3 linked regions of the Rhodovastum atsumiense genome follow. The protein of the gene in region 3 binds, or shares a complex with, the protein of the main gene of each other region. Links are inferred from orthologs where the notes say so. Each region holds a gene or a part of one and is shown on either strand. Other genes may lie near its edges.

Region 1 (6,546 bases), 3.0 Mb from region 3 along the record:
GCAAGGGCTGGGCGCGCGCGATCAGCGCCAGCGCCTCGGCATCGAGGCTCGCATCGCCGGCGCTGCGCTGCAGCCGGACATCGCGCGCGGTTCCGTCCGGCAGCAGGGTCAGGCGGACCAGGGCGGTGCCCTGGCTGCGCCGCATCCTGGCGTCGGCCGGATAGCGCTTGAACCGGTCGAGCCGCGCGAGCAGCCGCGCCTGCCATGACTGCACCGCCGCCACCGGCACCGGCGGCGGCGCCGGTCGCGGTTCGCTGACCACCGGGGCCGGCGATGGCGCCGGCGCGGCGGGCTGCGGCGGCGCGGGGGTCGGTGACGGCGGTGCCACCGGCCGGGGACGTGGCCGGGGTGGCGAACGCGGGGGCGGAGGCGGCGGCGGCGCCGGCAAGGCCACCGCCGGCTGCGGCGGGGGTGGAGGCGGCGGCTCCGGAGGGGGCGGTTCGGGCGGGGGCGGCTCCGGCAGCGCCTCGGCCTGTGGCGGTTCGGGCTGCGGCTCCGGCGGCGCGGGGGGCGCGGCGGGCGGAGGCTCGTCCGGAACCGGCTCCGGGGCGGGGGCCAGCTCGATCATCAGCGGCGGCCGGTCCGGCTGCGGCGACGGCGGCGGCACCGCGCGCACCAGCAGGGCGGCGGCCCCGAGATGCGCGGCGAGGACGACGGCAAAGCTGCCGCCCCAGCGCAGCGCCGGCGGCGACTGCGTGAGCGTAGGCGCGGTCACGGTGTCCGCTCGATCCCGGTCAGCGCCACCTTCAGGTAGCCGGCCCCTCGCAGCGCGTCCAATGTCGCCATCAGGTCGCCGTAGCTCACGCCCTTGTCGGCGCGCAGGAAGATCCGCGCGCCGCGCTCGCCCCCGCTGGCGCCATCCAGGGCCGCGCCCAGCCCCTCGCGCGCCACCTGCTGCTCGCCCAGCACCAGCGACAGATCCCGCTGCAAGGTCAGGAACAGCGGCTTGTCCGGGCGTTCCTGCGGTGTCGCGGTGGAAGCCGGCAGGTCGACCGGCACGTCCACCGTCGCCAGCGGCGCGGCCACCATGAAGATGATCAGCAGCACCAGGATCACGTCGATGAACGGCGTGACGTTGATATCGTGGACTTCCGGCAGCTCGTCGTCATCGCCGGAGTCGAGACCGATGCTCATGGCCTATTCCGCCGCGCGCGACAGCAGTTCCGGCCGCGCCCGCGGCCGTGGCACCGCCAGCCCCCGGTCGAGGTCGCGCGCCGCATGCGCCAGCACCAGCGCCGAGAGGTCACCGAGCCCGGCCTTGTACCCCGCCAGCGCCCGCGCCAGCCCGTTGTAGATCAGCACCGCCGGGATCGCCGCCCCCAGGCCGAAGGCGGTCGCCAGCAGCGCCTCGGCGATCCCCGGCGCCACCACCGCGAGGTTGGTCGTCTGCGCCTGGGAGATGCCGACGAAGCTGTTCATGATTCCCCAGACCGTGCCGAACAGGCCGACGAAGGGCGCACAGGAGCCGATGCTGGCCAGCAGCCCGGTGCCACGCGCCAGCCGCCGCGCCAGGGCATGCTCGATGCGACGCAGCCGCAGGGCGATGCGGTCCTTGACGCCCTCCGCCGGCAGGCCGGAGGACAGCCGCATCTCATCCTCGGCCGCGGCGAGGAAGCCGGAGGCGGCGCCCGCGCCCTCCCCGGCGATGCCGTGCAGCCCGCCCGCCTGGCGCAGCACCCCCAGCCCGATCCGCAGGCGACGCCGCGCCGCCGCCAGTTCCACCACCTTGGCCAGCAGCACCGTCCAGCTCAGCACCGAGGCCAGCACCAGCAGCGCCATCACGCTCTGCACCACGAGGTCGGCGGACAGCACCATTTGCCAGGGGCTCAGGACGGGGGGCGGCAGGTCGGCGAGCGTGGTCATGCGGGGTTCCTTCGCGAATTCGGTCACGCCCACGCGGGCAAGCCGACACGGCGGCGGGCCGTGGTCATGAGATCGGTACCAGGGACAGAACTGTCCGGAGGTGAAAGCCTGCATCCTGTATTGCGAACTCTTCTCATTTGCAATACGTGAGGCACGCGAATGAGACTCATTCGCGTCTCGTGCCAGAAAGACCCTTCATGCCCCTCGCCCGACCGTTCCCGGCCCGGCCCCCGCGCGCCGGCCATGCCCTGTTGTTGCTGTCTGGGATCGTTATCACCGCCCCTCCCCAGGCCCAGGCCCAGCAGGCCACGTCCCCGTCCGAGCCGCGCGTCGCCACCGGCATCGTGCTGGAAACCCCGCCGGTCACGGTCGCGGGCGAGAATGAAACCGGTACCTCTGCCGTGCCGGGCTATGTCGCCCGCCGCAGCATCGCCGGCACCAAGACCGATTCGAGCCTGCTGGAAACCCCGCAATCGATCTCGGTGATCACCCGCCAGCAGATGGACGAGCAGCACGCCGAGACGCTGAACCAGGCGCTGCGCTACACCCCGGGCGTGGCCCCCGAGACCCGCGGCGGCATCGCCACCCGCTATGACATGCTCAAGGTGCGCGGCTTCGATGCCGAGTTATACTGGAACGGATTGAAGCTGCAGCAAAACAACTGGTACGCGCTGCCGCAGCTCGACCCCTACCTGCTCGAACGCATCGACGTGCTGCGCGGCCCCTCCTCGGTGCTGTACGGCCAGGCCTCGGCGGGCGGCGTGATCAGCCAGATCAGCAAGCTGCCCACCGTAACCCCGCTGCACGAGGTTGGCGTCGAGTTCGGCACGAACGAGCACGTGCTCGGCAAGTTCGACTTCTCCGGCCCGCTCGATGACGAGGGCAAATACCTCTATCGCATCACCGGCATCGGCCGGATGGAGGACGGGCAGATCAAGTCCACCCGCAACGAGCGGCTCGCCATCGCGCCGTCCTTCAGCATCCGCCCGGACGCGGACACCAACCTGACCTTCCTCGGCCTCTACCAGCACGACCCGCGCAGCAGTTCCTATGGCAGCGTGCCGGCCGAAGGCACGGTGAAGGCCACCCGCTACGGCCGCCTGCCGGCCGATTTCTATGACGGGGACCCGAACTTCGAGAAATTCGACCGCACCCAGGTCTCGCTCGGCTACCTGTTCGACAAGCGCTTCAACGACACCTGGTCGATGCACATGGCCGGGCGCTGGTTTCATATCGACCAGGACTACCGCAGCGTCTACAGCAACGGGCTGGACAGCGACGAACGCACGCTCGCTCGCGCCACCGCCGCCTCGCGCGACCGGCTCGACACCGCCGCCTTCGACAACAACGTGCAGGCACGGGTAAAAACCGGCCCGGTGGAGCACACGCTGCTCGCGGGCTTCGACTACCAGCACCTCGACAGCACCTACCAGACCGGCTTCGGTGCCGCCCCCTCGCTCGATGTCTGGGCGCCGGTCTACGGCCAGGCGATCACGCCGCCGGATCGCTACAAGGTCAATGTGCGCGGCAACCAGTACGGGCTCTACGTGCAGGACCAGGCGAAGCTGGGCGGCTTCGTGCTGACGCTCTCCGGCCGGGGGGATTGGGCGGACGCGATCACCATCAATTCCGGCACCGTTGCGCGGCAATTCGACCGTGCCTTCACCAGCCGCGCCGGGCTGAGCTACATCTTCGCCAACGGCATCGCCCCCTATGTGAGCTATTCGGAATCCTTCAAGCCGCAATACGGCACCGACGCCTATGGCAAGGCCTTCGTGCCGGAGCGCGGCCGGCAATACGAAGTCGGCGTCAAATACCAGCCGACCGGCACCAATGCGCTGTTCACGGCGGCGCTGTTCGATGTCACCCGCACCAACCTGACCACCAGCGACCCCAATCATCCGGGCCTCAGCGTGCAATCCGGCGAGGCGCGCTCGCGCGGCGTCGAGCTGGAAGCGAAGCTGGACCTGACCGAGCAACTGACCGTCACCGCCAGCTACACCTATCTCGACACGATCTCCACCAAGAGCAACGACGGCGATGCCGGCAAGCGCCTGCCCGCTGTTCCCGACCACACCGCCACCACCTGGGCCACCTACACCATCCCCGGCGGTCCGCTCGCCGGGCTGAAGATCGGCGGCGGCGTGCGCTATATCGGCGCCAGCGCCAGCAGCGACCACAGCTTCACCGTGCCCGACGTGACGCTGGTCGACGCGATGCTGCGCTACGACCTCGGCCATGCCGTGCCGCGGCTGCAGGGGGCGGAGCTGCACCTGAACATCCAGAACGCGCTCGACACGCGCTACGTCGCCTCCTGCTACTACGGCGCCTGGTGCGCCTATGGCTACCAGCGCACCGTCAGCGGCGGCCTGACCTATCGCTGGTAGCGTGACAGGAAGCGGACCCATGCGCGCGTGGCTGCTGTGGTTGCATCGCATCGCCGGACTGGCGATGGCGGCCTTCCTGGTGCTGGCCGGGCTGACCGGCAGCGTCATCGCCTTCCACGACGAACTGGATGGCTGGCTCAATCCCGACCTGACCACCGCCCCTGACGTCGCCGCCGCCAGCCCGCTGCCGCCGGGCGATCTGGTGGCCCGGGTCGAGGCCGACCCGCGGGTGCAATTGCGCTACCTGCAGTTCCGCCCTGATCCGGGCGGCACCGTGGTCGCCTTCGTCGATCCGCGCCCCGGCATCGATCCGGCGGCGGCGGCCACGCTCGACTACAACCAGGTCTTCATCGAGCCGGACACCGGCACGGTGCTGGGCCGGCGCGAGTGGGGCGGCTGCTGCCTCGGACAGCGGCAAATCGTGCCGTTCCTGTATTCGCTGCACTACACGCTCGCCGCCGGGCAGGTCGGGCAATGGCTGATGGGCGGCATCGCCATCCTCTGGGCGCTCGACTGCTTCGGCGGGCTGGTGCTGACCCTGCCGCGCTCCGGCCCGGGCTTCCTGGCCCGCTGGCGCGTCGCCTGGCAGATCAAGCGCGGCGCCAGCCTGCACCGCTTCATCGTCGACCTGCACCGCGCCGGCGGATTGTGGCTGTGGGTGACGCTGCTGACCCTCGCGGTCAGCGCCGTGGCGCTGTCGCTGCGCGAGGAGGTGTTCCACCCGGTGCTCTCGCGCCTGGTGCCCACCGGGCCGACGCTGCTGCAGACGGCCGCGGCCCGCACGCCGCCGCCACCGGACCGGCCGCGCCTGAGCTACGAGGCGGCAATCGCCCGGGCGGCAGCGATCGCCCGCGCCGCACACTGGCCCGGCGTGCCCGGTGGCATCTACGAAAACCGCGCCATCGGCGTGTACGGGATCTACTTCTTCCCGGCCGGCGGACATCACGCCGCCGGACTGGGCATGCCCGCGATTTATCTCGACGACAGCACCGGGGCGGTGCTGCGCCAGGACCTGCCGGGCGAAGGCCGCGCCGGCGACCTGGTGATGCAGGCCCAGTTCCCGCTGCACAGCGGCCAGATCGCCGGGCTGCCCGGACGGATCGTCATCGCCGCGACCGGCATCGGCGTGGCGGTGCTCTCGATCTCGGGCGTGGTGCTGTGGTGGCGCAAGCGACAGGCCCGACGCAGGCAGGCCGGCTGAGGGGACGCTGCGGGCCGGCCTGTCGGCTGGACGACACCCGTCTGTCGCGCATGCGACAGACGGGGCTGCTGCGGCGGGGCAGGCTGCGCCTGCGTTCCTGTCACCCTGCGTGGAAGTTTGCAGCCATGTCGCATCTTGATGCCGAATTGCAGGAGATCCGCGCCTATTACGGCCGGACGCTGACCGGCAAGCGGGACCTGCGGACCAATGCCTGCTGTTGCCGCGAGTCCGTGCCGACCCCGTACCAATCCATCCTGTCGATGATCGACGGCGAGATCCTCGACCGCTTCTATGGCTGCGGCTCGCCCATCCCGCCGGCACTGGAAGGCTGCACCGTGCTCGATCTGGGCTGCGGCAGCGGCCGCGACGCCTACCTGATCTCCGCCCTGGTCGGCCCCCGCGGCAAGGTAATCGGCGTCGACATGACCGAGGAGCAATTGCAGGTCGCCCGCCGCCACCAGCACGCGCAGGCGCTGCGCTTCGGCTACGCGTGGCCGAACACCGATTTCCGCCAGGGCTTCATCGAGGACCTGGCGGCGCTGGGCATCGCCGACAACTCGATCGACGTGGTCGTTTCCAATTGCGTGATCAATCTCTCGCCGGCCCAGCCCCGCGTCTTCACCGAGATCTTCCGGGTGCTGAAGCCGGGCGGCGAGCTGCTCTGCGCTGATGTCTTCGCCGACCGGCGGCTGCCGGCGCGGCTGCGCGAGGATCCCGAACTGCGCGCCGAATGCCTGGGCGGGGCGATGTATGTCGAGGATCTGCGCCGCCTGCTGCGCGACACCGGCTGGCCGGACTACCGCGTGGTGAGCCGCAGCCGGATCAGCATCGGCAATCCCACCCTGGAAAACCGCGTCGCCCCGGCGCGTTTCTGGTCGATCAAGCTGCGTGCCTTCAAGCTGCCCTCGCTCGAGGATATCTGCGAGGATTACGGGCAGGCCGTGACCTATCTCGGCACCATTCCGGACCATCCGCAGCGTTTCGCGCTCGACGACCATCATACCTTCCTCACCGGCCGGCCGATGCGGGTCTGCGGCAATACCGCCACCATGGTGGGGGAAACCCGGCTCGCCCGGCATTTCAACGTCGAGGGCG
Region 2 (6,349 bases), 3.0 Mb from region 3 along the record:
AGGCCAACCGCGAGACCGCCGAGACCGAGATCGCCAGCATCGATGCGCAGCTGAGATTGCAGCAATCCGCCATCACCCAGGCCGCCAGCCAGGTCGCCTCGGCCGAGGCGGCGCTGACCTTCGCCCGGCAGGACCAGGCCCGCTACGCGGCGCTGGCGCGCAACGGCGCCGGCAGCCTGCAGCAGGCACAGCAGACCGCGTCGTTGCTGTTGCAGCGCGGGGCCGCCCTCGCCCAGGCGCAGGCCGGGCTGACCGCCGCGCAGCAGCAGGTGGAGGTGCTGAAGGCCGCCCGCGCCAAGGCCGCCGCCCAGCGCGACCACGCCATTGCCGTGCAGCAACAGGCCGGGCTCAACCTGGGCTACACCACCATCACCGCGCCGATCGACGGCGTGGTCGGGGCGCGCACGCTGCGCGTCGGCCAGTTCGTGCAGGCCGGCACCCAGCTCATGGCGCTGGTGCCGCTCGACGGCGTCTATGTGGTCGCCAACTTCAAGGAAACCCAGATCACCGACGTCCGGCGCGGCCAGAAGGTGCGCATCAGCGTCGACACCTTCCCGGACATGGCCGTCACCGGCCGCGTCGACAGCGTGGCCCCCGCCACCGGCCTGCAGTTCGCGCTGCTGCCCCCCGACAACGCCACCGGCAACTTCACCAAGATCGTCCAGCGCATCCCGGTGAAGATCGTGCTCGATCCGCAGGCAGGCAGCCAGGCCGTGCTGCGCCCGGGCATGTCGGTCGAGCCGACCGTCGACACCAGGCCGGATACGGCGTCATGACCGCCGCCCCGGCACGGGCCGACGCCCGCACCTGGATCACCGTCGGCGCCGCCATCATCGGCGCCTTCATGGCGGTGCTGAACATCCAGATCACCAACGCCTCGCTGCCCGACATCCAGGGCGCGATCGGCGCCGGGCTCGATGACGGCGGCTGGATCTCCACCGCCTACCTGGTGGCCGAGATCGTGGTCATCCCGCTCACCGGCTTCCTGAGCAGCGTGTTCTCGCTGCGCCGCTACCTGCTGGCCAACACCGTGCTGTTCCTGGTGCTGTCGGTGGCCTGCGCCTTCGCCCAGGACCTGTCGCAGATGATCGTGCTGCGGGCGCTGCAGGGGTTCTTCGGCGGCACGCTGATCCCGCTGGCCTTCACGCTGACGCTGACCAGCCTGCCGGCGGCGCAGCGCCCGATCGGGCTGGCGCTGTTCGCGCTGTCCGCCACCTTCGCCCCGGCGATCGGCCCGACCATCGGCGGCTGGCTGACCGAGACCTATGGCTGGCAATACATCTTCTACGTCAACATCGTCCCGGGCCTGTTCATGCTGGCCGGGCTGTGGCCGACCCTGCCGAAGGCGCCGATGCAGCTCGGCCTGCTGCGCCAGGGCGACTGGGCCGGCATCGCCACGCTGTCGATCGGCCTGGCCACGCTGCAGACGGTGCTGGAGGAAGGCAACAAGGACGACTGGTTCGGCTCGCCGTTCATCGTCCGGCTCAGCGTGGTGGCCGCGGTGTCGCTGGTCCTGTTCGTGTGGATCGAGCTGACCGCCGCGCGGCCGCTGCTGGACCTGCGGCTGCTGGCACGGCGCAATTTTGGGCTGGGCACGCTCAGCAGCGTCATCCTCGGCGTGGGGCTGTACGGCTCGGTGTTCCTGCTGCCGCTCTATCTGTCGCAGATGCAAGGCTACAATTCCGAGCAGGTCGGCGAGGTGCTGGCCTGGACCGGCCTGCCGCAGCTCGTGCTGATTCCGCTGGTCCCGCGCCTGATGCGGCGCATCGACGCGCGGCTGCTGGTGGCGGTCGGGATGGCGCTGTTCGCGGGCAGTTGCTTCCTCAACACCGGCCTGTCGCCCGACTATGCGGGGCCGCAGTTGCTGGTGCCCAACATCATCCGCGCCGTCGGGCAGGCGCTCGTGATGACGCCGCTCACGTCCCTGGCGACCGCCGGCATCGAGGCCTCGGCCGCGGCGTCCGCCTCGGCGATCTACAACATGGTGCGCAACCTGGGCGGCGCCATCGGCATCGCCGCGCTGCAGACGCTGCTGACCAAGCGCGAGCAGTTCCATTCCAGTGTGCTGAGCGCGCATGTCTCGCTGCTCGACCCGGCCACGCAGGACCGGCTGGCGGCGCTGCAGCAGCGCTTCCTGGCGACCGGCACCAGCGATCCCGCGACCGCCTGGCACGACGCGGTGGTGGCGGTGGGACGGGTCGTGCGGGCGCAGTCGTATTTCCTCGCCTATGCCGATGCGTTCTTCGTCATGGGCGCGGTGCTGCTGCTGGCGATGCTGGCGGCCCTGCTGATGCGCAAATCGGCCGGCGGAGCGGCGGCGGGAGCGCATTGAAGGAGGGTTCCCCTCCCCTCTCGTCAGGCCGGACGCGCCGATGCCCCGGTCGCTGCCGTGGGCGGCGGTGATGGCGGAAACCGTGCCGCAACCCCCGACACGACATCCTCGATGATCTCCTGCAACTCCGCCGGCGTCGCACCATCCCGTGCCTGGATCGAGATGCCTTGCATGACGGCGACCAAATGCCGGGCCAGGGGCCGCACTGCGTCCGCACCGGCACATGGCCGGAGCATTCGCGCAATTCTCTCGCGCATGGCATCGCGCCGGGCGGCGACATCGCGGGCGAGTATGGCATGTTCGGGATGGCAGGCGATCATGCCGCTGGAGATCATGCAGCCGGGCTCGCGATCGGGATGGGTGACGGCCCTGACAGCGGCCTCGAGCAACCGGCGCACCGCGTCCGCCGGTGTCGTCGCGGCGTCGATGGCCGCGACGTCGAGCGAACCGAACAGAGCCTCGTAACGGGCCAGCGCGTCCTGGTAGAGCCCGGCCTTGCTGCCGAAGGCCGCATAAAGGCTCGGCGGCGCAATGCCGATGGCCTTGGTCAGGTCGCCGACCGATACGCCTTCATAGCCGTGCCGCCAGAACAGCCGCATGGCGATCTCGATCGCCCTCTCCCGATCAAAGCTCCACGGCCGCCCGCCGCGTGATTTGGCGTCCTGTTCCATACCAATCACTAAACAACGACTTGACGGAGGCCGTCAACCAGGTTGAATAGCGTTCGATAAACAACATCAGGGGCGCCCCCATGGATCCTTCACGACGCAAGATCCTGGCCGGCTCGATCGGCTTCGCCGCTTTGGCCGCCGGGACCGGCACGGCCTTCATCACGCCCCGGGCCCGTGCCGCGGCCGTCACCGAAGCCACGCGCGGCACGCCGACGGCCACCGATCCCCGCGAGCCGTTCCTGGTGCAATCCTCCGACGGGACGATGCTGGCCGGCGATGCGCAGGGCGACCCGCTGGCGCCCGAAATCCTGTTCATCCACGGCCTGCGCCAGAGCCGGCTGAGCTGGCAGAAACAGGTCGCCGACCCGGTGCTCGCGGGCTTTCGCCTGGTCCGGTTCGATCTCCGCGGCCATGGGGATTCCGACAAGCCCGCCGCGCCGGATGCCTACTCGGATGCCGACCGCTGGGCGGACGACGTGGCCGCGGTGATTGCCGGTGCGAAGCTCCGTCAGCCGGTGCTCGTGGGCTGGTCGCTCGGCGGCTACGTGGCCGGGGCGTATCTGCGGAAACATGGCGGGGCACGGGTCGCGGGAATCAACCTCGTCGATGCGGTCACCAGGCTGTCACCGGATCTCCTGACACCGCTGGCGGCCACGTTCACCCGCCGGGCCACCTCGCAGGATCTGGCGGAGCGGACTGCCGCAACGGCCGAGTTTCTCGCCGCCTGCTTCCATCAGCCGCCGGCCGACGTCGAGCTGCTGCGCATGCTGGTCGTCAATGGCATGACGCCTCGCGCCGTCAACGAGGGGTTCGTCGCGACCGCCACGACCGACCTCGAGCCTGTCTTCAGGGACTATGCCGGTCCGGTCCTGCTGACACATGGGGCGCATGACCGGCTGGTCCGCCTCGCCATGTCGGAGCGGATCAAGGCGCTGCACCACGGCACTCGCCTGTCTCTCTTCGAACAAAGTGGCCACAGCCCGTTCTACGAGGAACCGGCAAGGTTCAACCACGAGCTCGCCGCGTTCGTAACCGCCGCCATCAAGGGCTGAGAATGCCCATGATGACACCCGATCACGGCCATGTGGCTCAGCGCAGGTCGAAGCGGATCGGCACCAGCATCTCGATGGCGGCCTGATCGGGCGGCGGCGGCAAGGGCTGGGCGCGCGCGATCAGCGCCAGCGCCTCGGCATCGAGGCTCGCATCGCCGGCGCTGCGCTGCAGCCGGACATCGCGCGCGGTTCCGTCCGGCAGCAGGGTCAGGCGGACCAGGGCGGTGCCCTGGCTGCGCCGCATCCTGGCGTCGGCCGGATAGCGCTTGAACCGGTCGAGCCGCGCGAGCAGCCGCGCCTGCCATGACTGCACCGCCGCCACCGGCACCGGCGGCGGCGCCGGTCGCGGTTCGCTGACCACCGGGGCCGGCGATGGCGCCGGCGCGGCGGGCTGCGGCGGCGCGGGGGTCGGTGACGGCGGTGCCACCGGCCGGGGACGTGGCCGGGGTGGCGAACGCGGGGGCGGAGGCGGCGGCGGCGCCGGCAAGGCCACCGCCGGCTGCGGCGGGGGTGGAGGCGGCGGCTCCGGAGGGGGCGGTTCGGGCGGGGGCGGCTCCGGCAGCGCCTCGGCCTGTGGCGGTTCGGGCTGCGGCTCCGGCGGCGCGGGGGGCGCGGCGGGCGGAGGCTCGTCCGGAACCGGCTCCGGGGCGGGGGCCAGCTCGATCATCAGCGGCGGCCGGTCCGGCTGCGGCGACGGCGGCGGCACCGCGCGCACCAGCAGGGCGGCGGCCCCGAGATGCGCGGCGAGGACGACGGCAAAGCTGCCGCCCCAGCGCAGCGCCGGCGGCGACTGCGTGAGCGTAGGCGCGGTCACGGTGTCCGCTCGATCCCGGTCAGCGCCACCTTCAGGTAGCCGGCCCCTCGCAGCGCGTCCAATGTCGCCATCAGGTCGCCGTAGCTCACGCCCTTGTCGGCGCGCAGGAAGATCCGCGCGCCGCGCTCGCCCCCGCTGGCGCCATCCAGGGCCGCGCCCAGCCCCTCGCGCGCCACCTGCTGCTCGCCCAGCACCAGCGACAGATCCCGCTGCAAGGTCAGGAACAGCGGCTTGTCCGGGCGTTCCTGCGGTGTCGCGGTGGAAGCCGGCAGGTCGACCGGCACGTCCACCGTCGCCAGCGGCGCGGCCACCATGAAGATGATCAGCAGCACCAGGATCACGTCGATGAACGGCGTGACGTTGATATCGTGGACTTCCGGCAGCTCGTCGTCATCGCCGGAGTCGAGACCGATGCTCATGGCCTATTCCGCCGCGCGCGACAGCAGTTCCGGCCGCGCCCGCGGCCGTGGCACCGCCAGCCCCCGGTCGAGGTCGCGCGCCGCATGCGCCAGCACCAGCGCCGAGAGGTCACCGAGCCCGGCCTTGTACCCCGCCAGCGCCCGCGCCAGCCCGTTGTAGATCAGCACCGCCGGGATCGCCGCCCCCAGGCCGAAGGCGGTCGCCAGCAGCGCCTCGGCGATCCCCGGCGCCACCACCGCGAGGTTGGTCGTCTGCGCCTGGGAGATGCCGACGAAGCTGTTCATGATTCCCCAGACCGTGCCGAACAGGCCGACGAAGGGCGCACAGGAGCCGATGCTGGCCAGCAGCCCGGTGCCACGCGCCAGCCGCCGCGCCAGGGCATGCTCGATGCGACGCAGCCGCAGGGCGATGCGGTCCTTGACGCCCTCCGCCGGCAGGCCGGAGGACAGCCGCATCTCATCCTCGGCCGCGGCGAGGAAGCCGGAGGCGGCGCCCGCGCCCTCCCCGGCGATGCCGTGCAGCCCGCCCGCCTGGCGCAGCACCCCCAGCCCGATCCGCAGGCGACGCCGCGCCGCCGCCAGTTCCACCACCTTGGCCAGCAGCACCGTCCAGCTCAGCACCGAGGCCAGCACCAGCAGCGCCATCACGCTCTGCACCACGAGGTCGGCGGACAGCACCATTTGCCAGGGGCTCAGGACGGGGGGCGGCAGGTCGGCGAGCGTGGTCATGCGGGGTTCCTTCGCGAATTCGGTCACGCCCACGCGGGCAAGCCGACACGGCGGCGGGCCGTGGTCATGAGATCGGTACCAGGGACAGAACTGTCCGGAGGTGAAAGCCTGCATCCTGTATTGCGAACTCTTCTCATTTGCAATACGTGAGGCACGCGAATGAGACTCATTCGCGTCTCGTGCCAGAAAGACCCTTCATGCCCCTCGCCCGACCGTTCCCGGCCCGGCCCCCGCGCGCCGGCCATGCCCTGTTGTTGCTGTCTGGGATCGTTATCACCGCCCCTCCCCAGGCCCAGGCCCAGCAGGCCACGTCCCCGTCCGAGCCGCGCGTC
Region 3 (6,499 bases):
AAGGGCAGATCGCGGAGGGCATGGAGAAGCGCAGATGCTGTCCTTCCAGCGTCTCGATGCGCGGGGCGGAGCGGATGCGGAAGGCCAGGTCGACCGCGCCCTGGCCAGTGATGCCGTTGCACCACACCACCGGGGCACGCGGGTTGGCAAGCCGCACATTGTAGGCGAAGACCTCGCGTTCGGCCTGGGAGACGATGTCGCCCTTGGTGATGGCCACGACATCGGCGAGGCGGAGCATCGGCCCGATCTTGCGCGGCGTGTGGATGCCGGCGAGGTTGTCCACCACGCAGACCGCCAGCACGCCACGGATATGCGGCGAGCAGCGGTTGCACAGCCCGGCCGTTTCCACCAGCAACACGTCGCAGCCCGCGCGATGGCCCCAGGCGAGGCAATCATCAATGTTGCTGACAAAGAAATGGTCCGGGCAGATTCCGCGCGAGAGCCCCGTCTGCACCGGCAGGCCGAGCGCGGCATAAGCCTCGTCATCGGTGGTGGAGAGCGCGTCGAACTTCACCACGCCGACCTGGATGCCATCGTCGCGCAGCCGGGCCGCGACCTTGAGGAACAGCGATGTCTTGCCGACCGAGGGCGGCCCGGCAACCGTGACCACGCGCATCAGCCGGCATCCCAGGCGTCGAAGAAGATCCGCATGGCGACGTTGGTTTCCTCAGTCATGTCATGCGAGCGGGTGTAGTCCCAGCCGATCCAGTGCAGCTTCGCGCCAGGCGGCAGCACCTGCGGGATTTGCCCGGAGGTGGGAGGGTAGCGATTTTGGGCCAGGAACCGTCCCAGGGCATCCCCGGAGAGATAGTCGATCAGGGGCTGCACCCAGCCCCGGTGATCGCCGGAAACCGAAGAACCGATGGGCATCGTCATGGCTCCGTCTTCTGGCCAGACCACCATGGTGCGGTCGCGATGGGGGCACATGTCGGCCTGCATCCAGGGCAGGATGGAGATCGCCCCGCCTTGTTCGCTGCCGGTACCGGCAAAACGCGCCGCCGCGGTGTTGTGCAGGATGGCACGTGTGTTGGCTGCGAAGGCACGCAGGCCGGCGACCCCGAAGCGGCGATGCAGGGTCAGCAGCAGGAAGTCGTTGCAGTCGGGATAGGTACCGTCACTGGGGCGCCGCCAGCCGCCGAACACGATCTGGCGGTGATACGCCGGATCCAGCAGGTCTTCCCACCGCCGCGGCACCGCCCGCCCGGCCAGCTTGCGCAGGTCGATCAGGAATACCCAGGGAATGACGGCGAACACCGAGAACAGACCTTCGGGATCGACGAGGCCGGCCTCGGCGACTGCCGGATGCACCGGCGCGGCGGGGCCGGCACAGTGCCCCGCCGCGCGCAGAAACTGCTGGAATGGCGGCGACAGCAGGTCACGGGTGAAGGGCGACACCACGAGATGCGGAACGCCGGAAAGCGGCCCGGCGCGTAACATGTCATCAAACGGGGCGTACCATTCATGGCCCATGAGGAAGCAGATCCGCCGCCCGCCGGCGGCCGCGGCCGCGCGTTCCAGCCCGGCGGCAAAGCCATGGCGCAACGGTACCGGCATGCGCCCGAGGAAGTCGAGCGTGGACAGGCGCGGCGCGGTGGCACGGATGGCGGCCGCGGGAATGCCGTCGTCGAGAAGTGTCAGCCGGCTGTGCAGCATGGCCCGGGATCCAGGATGTGGCGGGGTGCAAGGCTGTCTGCACCACGGACCCATCAAGAAACGTGCCAGGGCATGGGGCAGCCGGAACCGCGGCCGCACGGGATTCCGGCTGCACGAATCCGAACATTGTACAGCCGAACGTACGGCCGCGTACCTTCGCCGCGCGGCCCTCAGATCACCCAGGCATCATGGGCGTGGGCGCCACGTTGGCGGGCCAGGCTGTACTCGACGACATGCGCCAGGATCTGCGTGCGGTCATATCCCAGGGCCTTGCCGGCCAGTCCGATCGCCCCGCGGATGCCCAGGTAGCAGCAAATGTTCATCTCGATCAGGAAGCGCTGTCCTGTCGCCGGGTCCCACCGGTAATCCAGGCGGAAATAGTCGATCGGTCCGAGCGAGGACCACACCTTTCGCACATCGTCTGCGATCGCCGCTTCGGTGCCGGCACCAAGTTCGATCAGATCGTTGCCCAGCCGGTCATCGGTCTTGAGATCGGCGGTGAGGATGCTGCCGGGCTTGTCCGAGCGCGGCGCGACATGCCCAAGCACCAGATAGGGCGAATGGCCGAGCACCGGCACGGTGACGTCGATGCCCGGACAGAACCGCTCCACCAGCGCTTCCTTTCCGGCGGTATGGAAGGTCCCGACAATCCGTGCCGCACCTTCCCAACTGTCCTGCAGCGAGGCCTCGGTCACGCCTTCGGAGGCGGCGCCGAAGCGATCCTTGACGAAATAGGGGCCGGGGAAATCCGGCGGTGACAGTTCCGCCCCCGGCAGATACGCCCGCCCTGGCGCCACCGGCAGGCCGAGCGCGGAGAAGGCCAGCTTGCTGAGATACTTGTCTTCGGCCAGCGCGCGGATATTGGGCGGTGCCCCGAGACAGGGCAGGCGCAGATAGGTGCAGATCGATGGAACCAGCAACTCCGGATTGCGCAAGGGCATCCGGTTGAGCAACGAGAAAACGAAATCGACATTGCCGCCCGCCATCAGCGCCGCATAGGGCTTCGAGCTGGAGGCGACGCGATAGCCGATGTTGCGCAGGGCCTCGTAGAGGCGGAAATGGTACTCGGCATAGCCGTGGGTGATGCCCTCCGGCTTGACCGTGTAGATCGGGTCGTCCGGCGCGAAGCGTGCCAGATACAGGATGCGCGTGTCCTGTGGGGCGGCGGGCCAGAGCAGAGGCGGTGATGCCATGATGCGAAGCCTCCAGCGGAGGAAGAAAATGCAGTCAAAGCGCCCGGCCAGTGTCGTCAGCGGCTGCGTAGCGAGAATGTCACCGGCACGGCAAGGGCAAGCGGTGTGGCACGCAGCTCGTCGGGGAGCGGCGGAAACGGGGCCGCGCGCGCGATCATGGCGAGGCCTTCCGTATCCAGCGAGGTCACGCCTGAACTACGGATGACACGCGCCGACAGCACTTCGCCATCGGCGGCCAGGACGAAGCGAAGCAGTACTGTGCCTTCTTCGCCGCGGGCGCGGGCCTCGGCCGGGTAGCGCTTCACGGCCAGCAGCCGCGCCTGGATCCGGCCGATATAGTCGGCAGGGGGGTGGGGCGGCGCCGCCGGCGTGCCGGCCGCCTGCGGCTGGGAGGGGCCTGCCGGCGCGGCAATCGGCGTGGTGGCGGGCATGGCGGGCGGGCCTTCCTGTCGGCGCGGCGGTCGTGGGCGCGGCCGCTGCACGGGGGCCACGGGGGCGGCTGCGCTCGTGCTGGCGATCAGTGGCGGCGGCGTGGGCAGGGGGGGCTCATCGATGGAGGGCGGAGGTTCCGGCTCCGGCGGCGGCGTGACAGCAGGTTCCACGGAGGCTGGTGGCGGAGGCTCCGGCGATGTCACGACGGGCGGTGGTTCCGGGGGGGCAGGGGGAGGTACCGCGGATGGGAGCGGTGCCGGGTCCGGCTCCGCGGCGGGGGACGCCGGCGGGGTTGGCTCCTGCTGCGACGGGGCCAGTTCGACCAGGGTCGTACGTGCCGGCTTCGGGGCCGGCGCCGCCAGGGCCAGCCAGGTTCCGAGCAGGCCCGCATGCAGCAGCCCCGAGGCCAGCAGTGCCCAGCCCTCTCCCCGGGACATCGGCGTCAGGGCCCGGTCTCGGCGACCAGCAGCAGCTTTGTCACGCCGCCCTGGCCGATCCGGGCCAGCAATTCCATCACCTGCCCATAGGCGAGGTCGCGATCGCTGCGCACATGCACCACCAGGTCCGGCTCGGCGGCGACCCGGCCGGCCAGATGCGCGGGCAGGTCCGCCAGGTTCACCGGCTGGTCGCCGACGAACACCGCGCCGGTGCGGTCCATGCTGACGACCAGCGGCTGCGCCGGCGCCACCGCGGCCGCCTGGGTGCGCGGCAGTTGCAGCTTCACGCCGCTCAGGGCCATCAGCGGCGCCGCCACCATGAAGATCACCAGCAGCACCAGCATGACGTCGATGAACGGCGTCACGTTGATCTCGCTCTGCAGGCGCAGCGGGTCGTCGTTGCGGGCGAGGGGATCGGGCAGGATCATGCGGCCGCCTCCGCCGATTGCCGCGCCAGCGCCGCCACCGCCAGCCCCAGCCGCCTTGCCAGCATGCCGAGGCTGCCGGCCAGCATGTTGTAGGCAATCGAGGCCGGCAGCGCGGCGGCAAGGCCGATGGCGGTGGTGGAGAGCGCCTCGGCGATGCCGGGCGCGACGGCGGCAAGGCTGCTGTCGCCGGCCTGCGCCAGCCCGGCGAAGGCGTGCATGATGCCCCAGACCGTGCCGAACAGGCCAATGAACGGCGCTGCCGAACCGATCGTCGCCAGCACCGGCAGCCGTGTCTCGACCGGCAGCAGCGCCGCGGCCACGGACTCGCGCAGTGTGCGTTCGATGCGCTCGCGTCGTTCCGCCAGTGTCTCGCCGGCCGGGCGGCGCCCCGTTTCCATGGCCGCTGTCGCCAGCAGCGTGGTGGCAAGGCCGGTGGAAGGAACCGGGGCGTCCTGGCTGCGCACCAGGCGTTCGAAGCCGCGCGCCTCCCGTTGCAGCCGGATCAGCCGCGTGACTTTCTCGAAGATGATCGCCCAGCACAGCACCGAGCAGACCAGCAGCAGCACGAGCACCGCCCGCACCGGGCCGGTGGTCTGCATCAGCATTCCGCTCAGGGACAGATCAAGGGTGGGCATCGATCGGCAGGTCTCCCGGGATGGTCATCGCCGCGACATCAGTTGTTGAAAGGATTGTGCCGGCTGCCATCGGGCGCTTCGCCGCGCAGCAACCGGCCAACGGCGGCATCGTCGAGCCGGGTGCGGTAGAAGCGGGCATAGTACTCCTGCACCTCGGCGCGCATGTCGAGATCGGGGAAACGATCCGGATACAGCAAGCGGGCGATGAACTCGGTCAGCAGCAGGGCACTCTCCGGGCCACCGTCCCAGTAGAACACGCCTTCCGGCGTCGACAGCACCCGGCCTTCCCGCACCGCCGTGACATCGGCCCAGCGTGGGTCGCCCTGTACCAGCGCCAGCGGATATTGCCGGCCGACCAGCACCACCTGTGGGTCCCAACGCAGGATGTCCTCCATTGCCATGCTGCCGCGCCCGGCCAGCGGCAGGGCACCGGCAATCATCGAGGCCCCTGCGATCGTGCCGCTCCAGTAGGTGTAGGAACCGCGTCCCTGGGTGTTCACCGCCTGCGGGCCGCGCACGTAATAAAGTCGCGGGCGCTGCGCGGCGGGAATGTCCGCCGTGCGCGCCAGCACCCGGCGGATGCGAGTTTCGAAAATACGGCACCATTCCTCGGCGCGTGCTTCCGCCTCGCCGCCCAGCACCTGGCCGAACAGCCGCACCGCGCGCATGGTGTCGGCAATGAAGGCCTCGGCCGTCGCTGGCGGCGGGCCGACGGGCTGCGAGACCAGGGCCGCAATGCCGACTGTCGCCAGCTTCGGCACCACCCGGCCCGCATCGTAGAAGACGAAGGCCGTGTCGATGCCGCGGGCCAGCAGTTCCTCGACGTTGGGCTCACCCACCATGCGGGGGATAGAACGGACCTGCGGATTGGTGGCCACCATCCAGGGAGCGGCGGTGTCGTACATCAGCCCGATCCGTGCCTCCGCCCCGAGCATGAACACGCGCGGGTAGCACAGCACTTCCAGGCAGGCGACGCGGCGGACCTGGGCGGGCAGCTCGACGCTGCGGCCGGCCATGTCGATGACGCTGCGGGCGGCGGCTGTACCGCAACAGGCCAGGGCCAGCAGGGCCCCCAGGGTCGCGCCCATGCTTCGTGCGGCACGCCGGCTTCGCCCGTGCCGCGAGAAGATGGCTTTATCCTGCACCTGTGGCTTCATGGCGTCGTCATCGGAACACAAAGCCGCGCGACCGTGCCGTCGGCACGCGGCAACTCGGCCACGGAGACATCGACGTCGTAGGTGCGCCGCAGCCAGGTGCGGGTCACGATCTCCGAGGCCGAGCCAACCTGCAACCGGCCGTCCCGCCCGAGGGCGGCGACCCGATGCGCGTGCAGCAATGCCTGGTTGGGATCGTGGCTCGTCATCAGCACGCCGAGGCCGGTGCGCGCCACCAGGGTCTGCACATGCGCCAGCACGCGGATCTGGTTGCCGAAATCGAGATTGGCCGTGGGCTCGTCCATGACCAGCACCATCGGCTCCTGCGCCAGGGCCCGGGCGATCAGCACCAACTGCCGTTCACCGCCGCTGAGCGTGGTATAGGCCGCGTTGCGCAGGCCATGGATGCCGAGATCGGCCAGCACCTGCTCGGCGATGGTACGGTCGCGCGCGCCGGGCGTGGCAAAGGGACCGAGATGCGCGGCCCGTCCCATCGCGACCACCTCGTGCACGCGAAACGGAAAAGGGGGGCGGTGCGCCTGCGGCACGTAGCCGACACGGGCGGCG

The links.
Region 1: the proteins of NBY65_RS01465 (region 3) and exbB are in contact, whole or in part, in a cryo-EM structure (PDB 9DDO), measured with the Escherichia coli proteins. The link is inferred for Rhodovastum atsumiense from one-to-one orthologs.
Region 2: the proteins of NBY65_RS01465 (region 3) and exbD are in contact, whole or in part, in a cryo-EM structure (PDB 9DDO), measured with the Escherichia coli proteins. The link is inferred for Rhodovastum atsumiense from one-to-one orthologs.

What each region holds. Positions count from the first base shown.
Region 1 is NZ_OW485601.1:3,316,599-3,323,144, reverse strand. What follows is about bases 1-2,969. They hold exbB (tonB-system energizer ExbB), read right to left. Parts: upstream 1,864-2,969; coding sequence 1,138-1,863; downstream 1-1,137. Other genes in these bases: NBY65_RS15160 (TonB-dependent siderophore receptor), read left to right, coding at 2,061-2,969; exbD (TonB system transport protein ExbD), read right to left, coding at 712-1,134; NBY65_RS15175 (energy transducer TonB), read right to left, coding at 1-715. In the rest of the region: more of NBY65_RS15160, read left to right, coding at 2,970-4,250; NBY65_RS15155 (PepSY-associated TM helix domain-containing protein), read left to right, coding at 4,270-5,451; NBY65_RS15150 (methyltransferase domain-containing protein), read left to right, coding at 5,577-6,546. UniProt on the Escherichia coli protein: Involved in the TonB-dependent energy-dependent transport of various receptor-bound substrates. Protects ExbD from proteolytic degradation and functionally stabilizes TonB.
Region 2 is NZ_OW485601.1:3,320,950-3,327,298, reverse strand. What follows is about bases 3,578-6,349. They hold exbD (TonB system transport protein ExbD), read right to left. Parts: upstream 5,289-6,349; coding sequence 4,866-5,288; downstream 3,578-4,865. Other genes in these bases: NBY65_RS15160 (TonB-dependent siderophore receptor), read left to right, coding at 6,215-6,349; exbB (tonB-system energizer ExbB), read right to left, coding at 5,292-6,017; NBY65_RS15175 (energy transducer TonB), read right to left, coding at 4,093-4,869; NBY65_RS15180 (alpha/beta fold hydrolase), read left to right, coding at 3,578-4,055. Outside these bases: NBY65_RS15195 (HlyD family secretion protein), read left to right, coding at 1-776; NBY65_RS15190 (DHA2 family efflux MFS transporter permease subunit), read left to right, coding at 773-2,332; NBY65_RS15185 (TetR/AcrR family transcriptional regulator), read right to left, coding at 2,356-3,003; more of NBY65_RS15180, read left to right, coding at 3,084-3,577. UniProt on the Escherichia coli protein: Involved in the TonB-dependent energy-dependent transport of various receptor-bound substrates.
Region 3 is NZ_OW485601.1:350,205-356,703, reverse strand. Bases 1,810-4,731 are described here. They hold NBY65_RS01465 (energy transducer TonB), read right to left. Parts: upstream 3,716-4,731; coding sequence 2,903-3,715; downstream 1,810-2,902. Other genes in these bases: NBY65_RS33765 (MotA/TolQ/ExbB proton channel family protein), read right to left, coding at 4,140-4,731; NBY65_RS01460 (ExbD/TolR family protein), read right to left, coding at 3,721-4,143; NBY65_RS01470 (D-alanine--D-alanine ligase family protein), read right to left, coding at 1,824-2,846. Also shown: NBY65_RS01480 (GTP-binding protein), read right to left, coding at 1-616; NBY65_RS01475 (ABC transporter substrate-binding protein), read right to left, coding at 616-1,653; more of NBY65_RS33765, read right to left, coding at 4,732-4,778; NBY65_RS01450 (ABC transporter substrate-binding protein), read right to left, coding at 4,817-5,866; NBY65_RS01445 (ABC transporter ATP-binding protein), read right to left, coding at 5,932-6,499. UniProt on the Escherichia coli protein: Interacts with outer membrane receptor proteins that carry out high-affinity binding and energy dependent uptake into the periplasmic space of specific substrates such as cobalamin, and various iron compounds (such as iron dicitrate, enterochelin, aerobactin, etc.).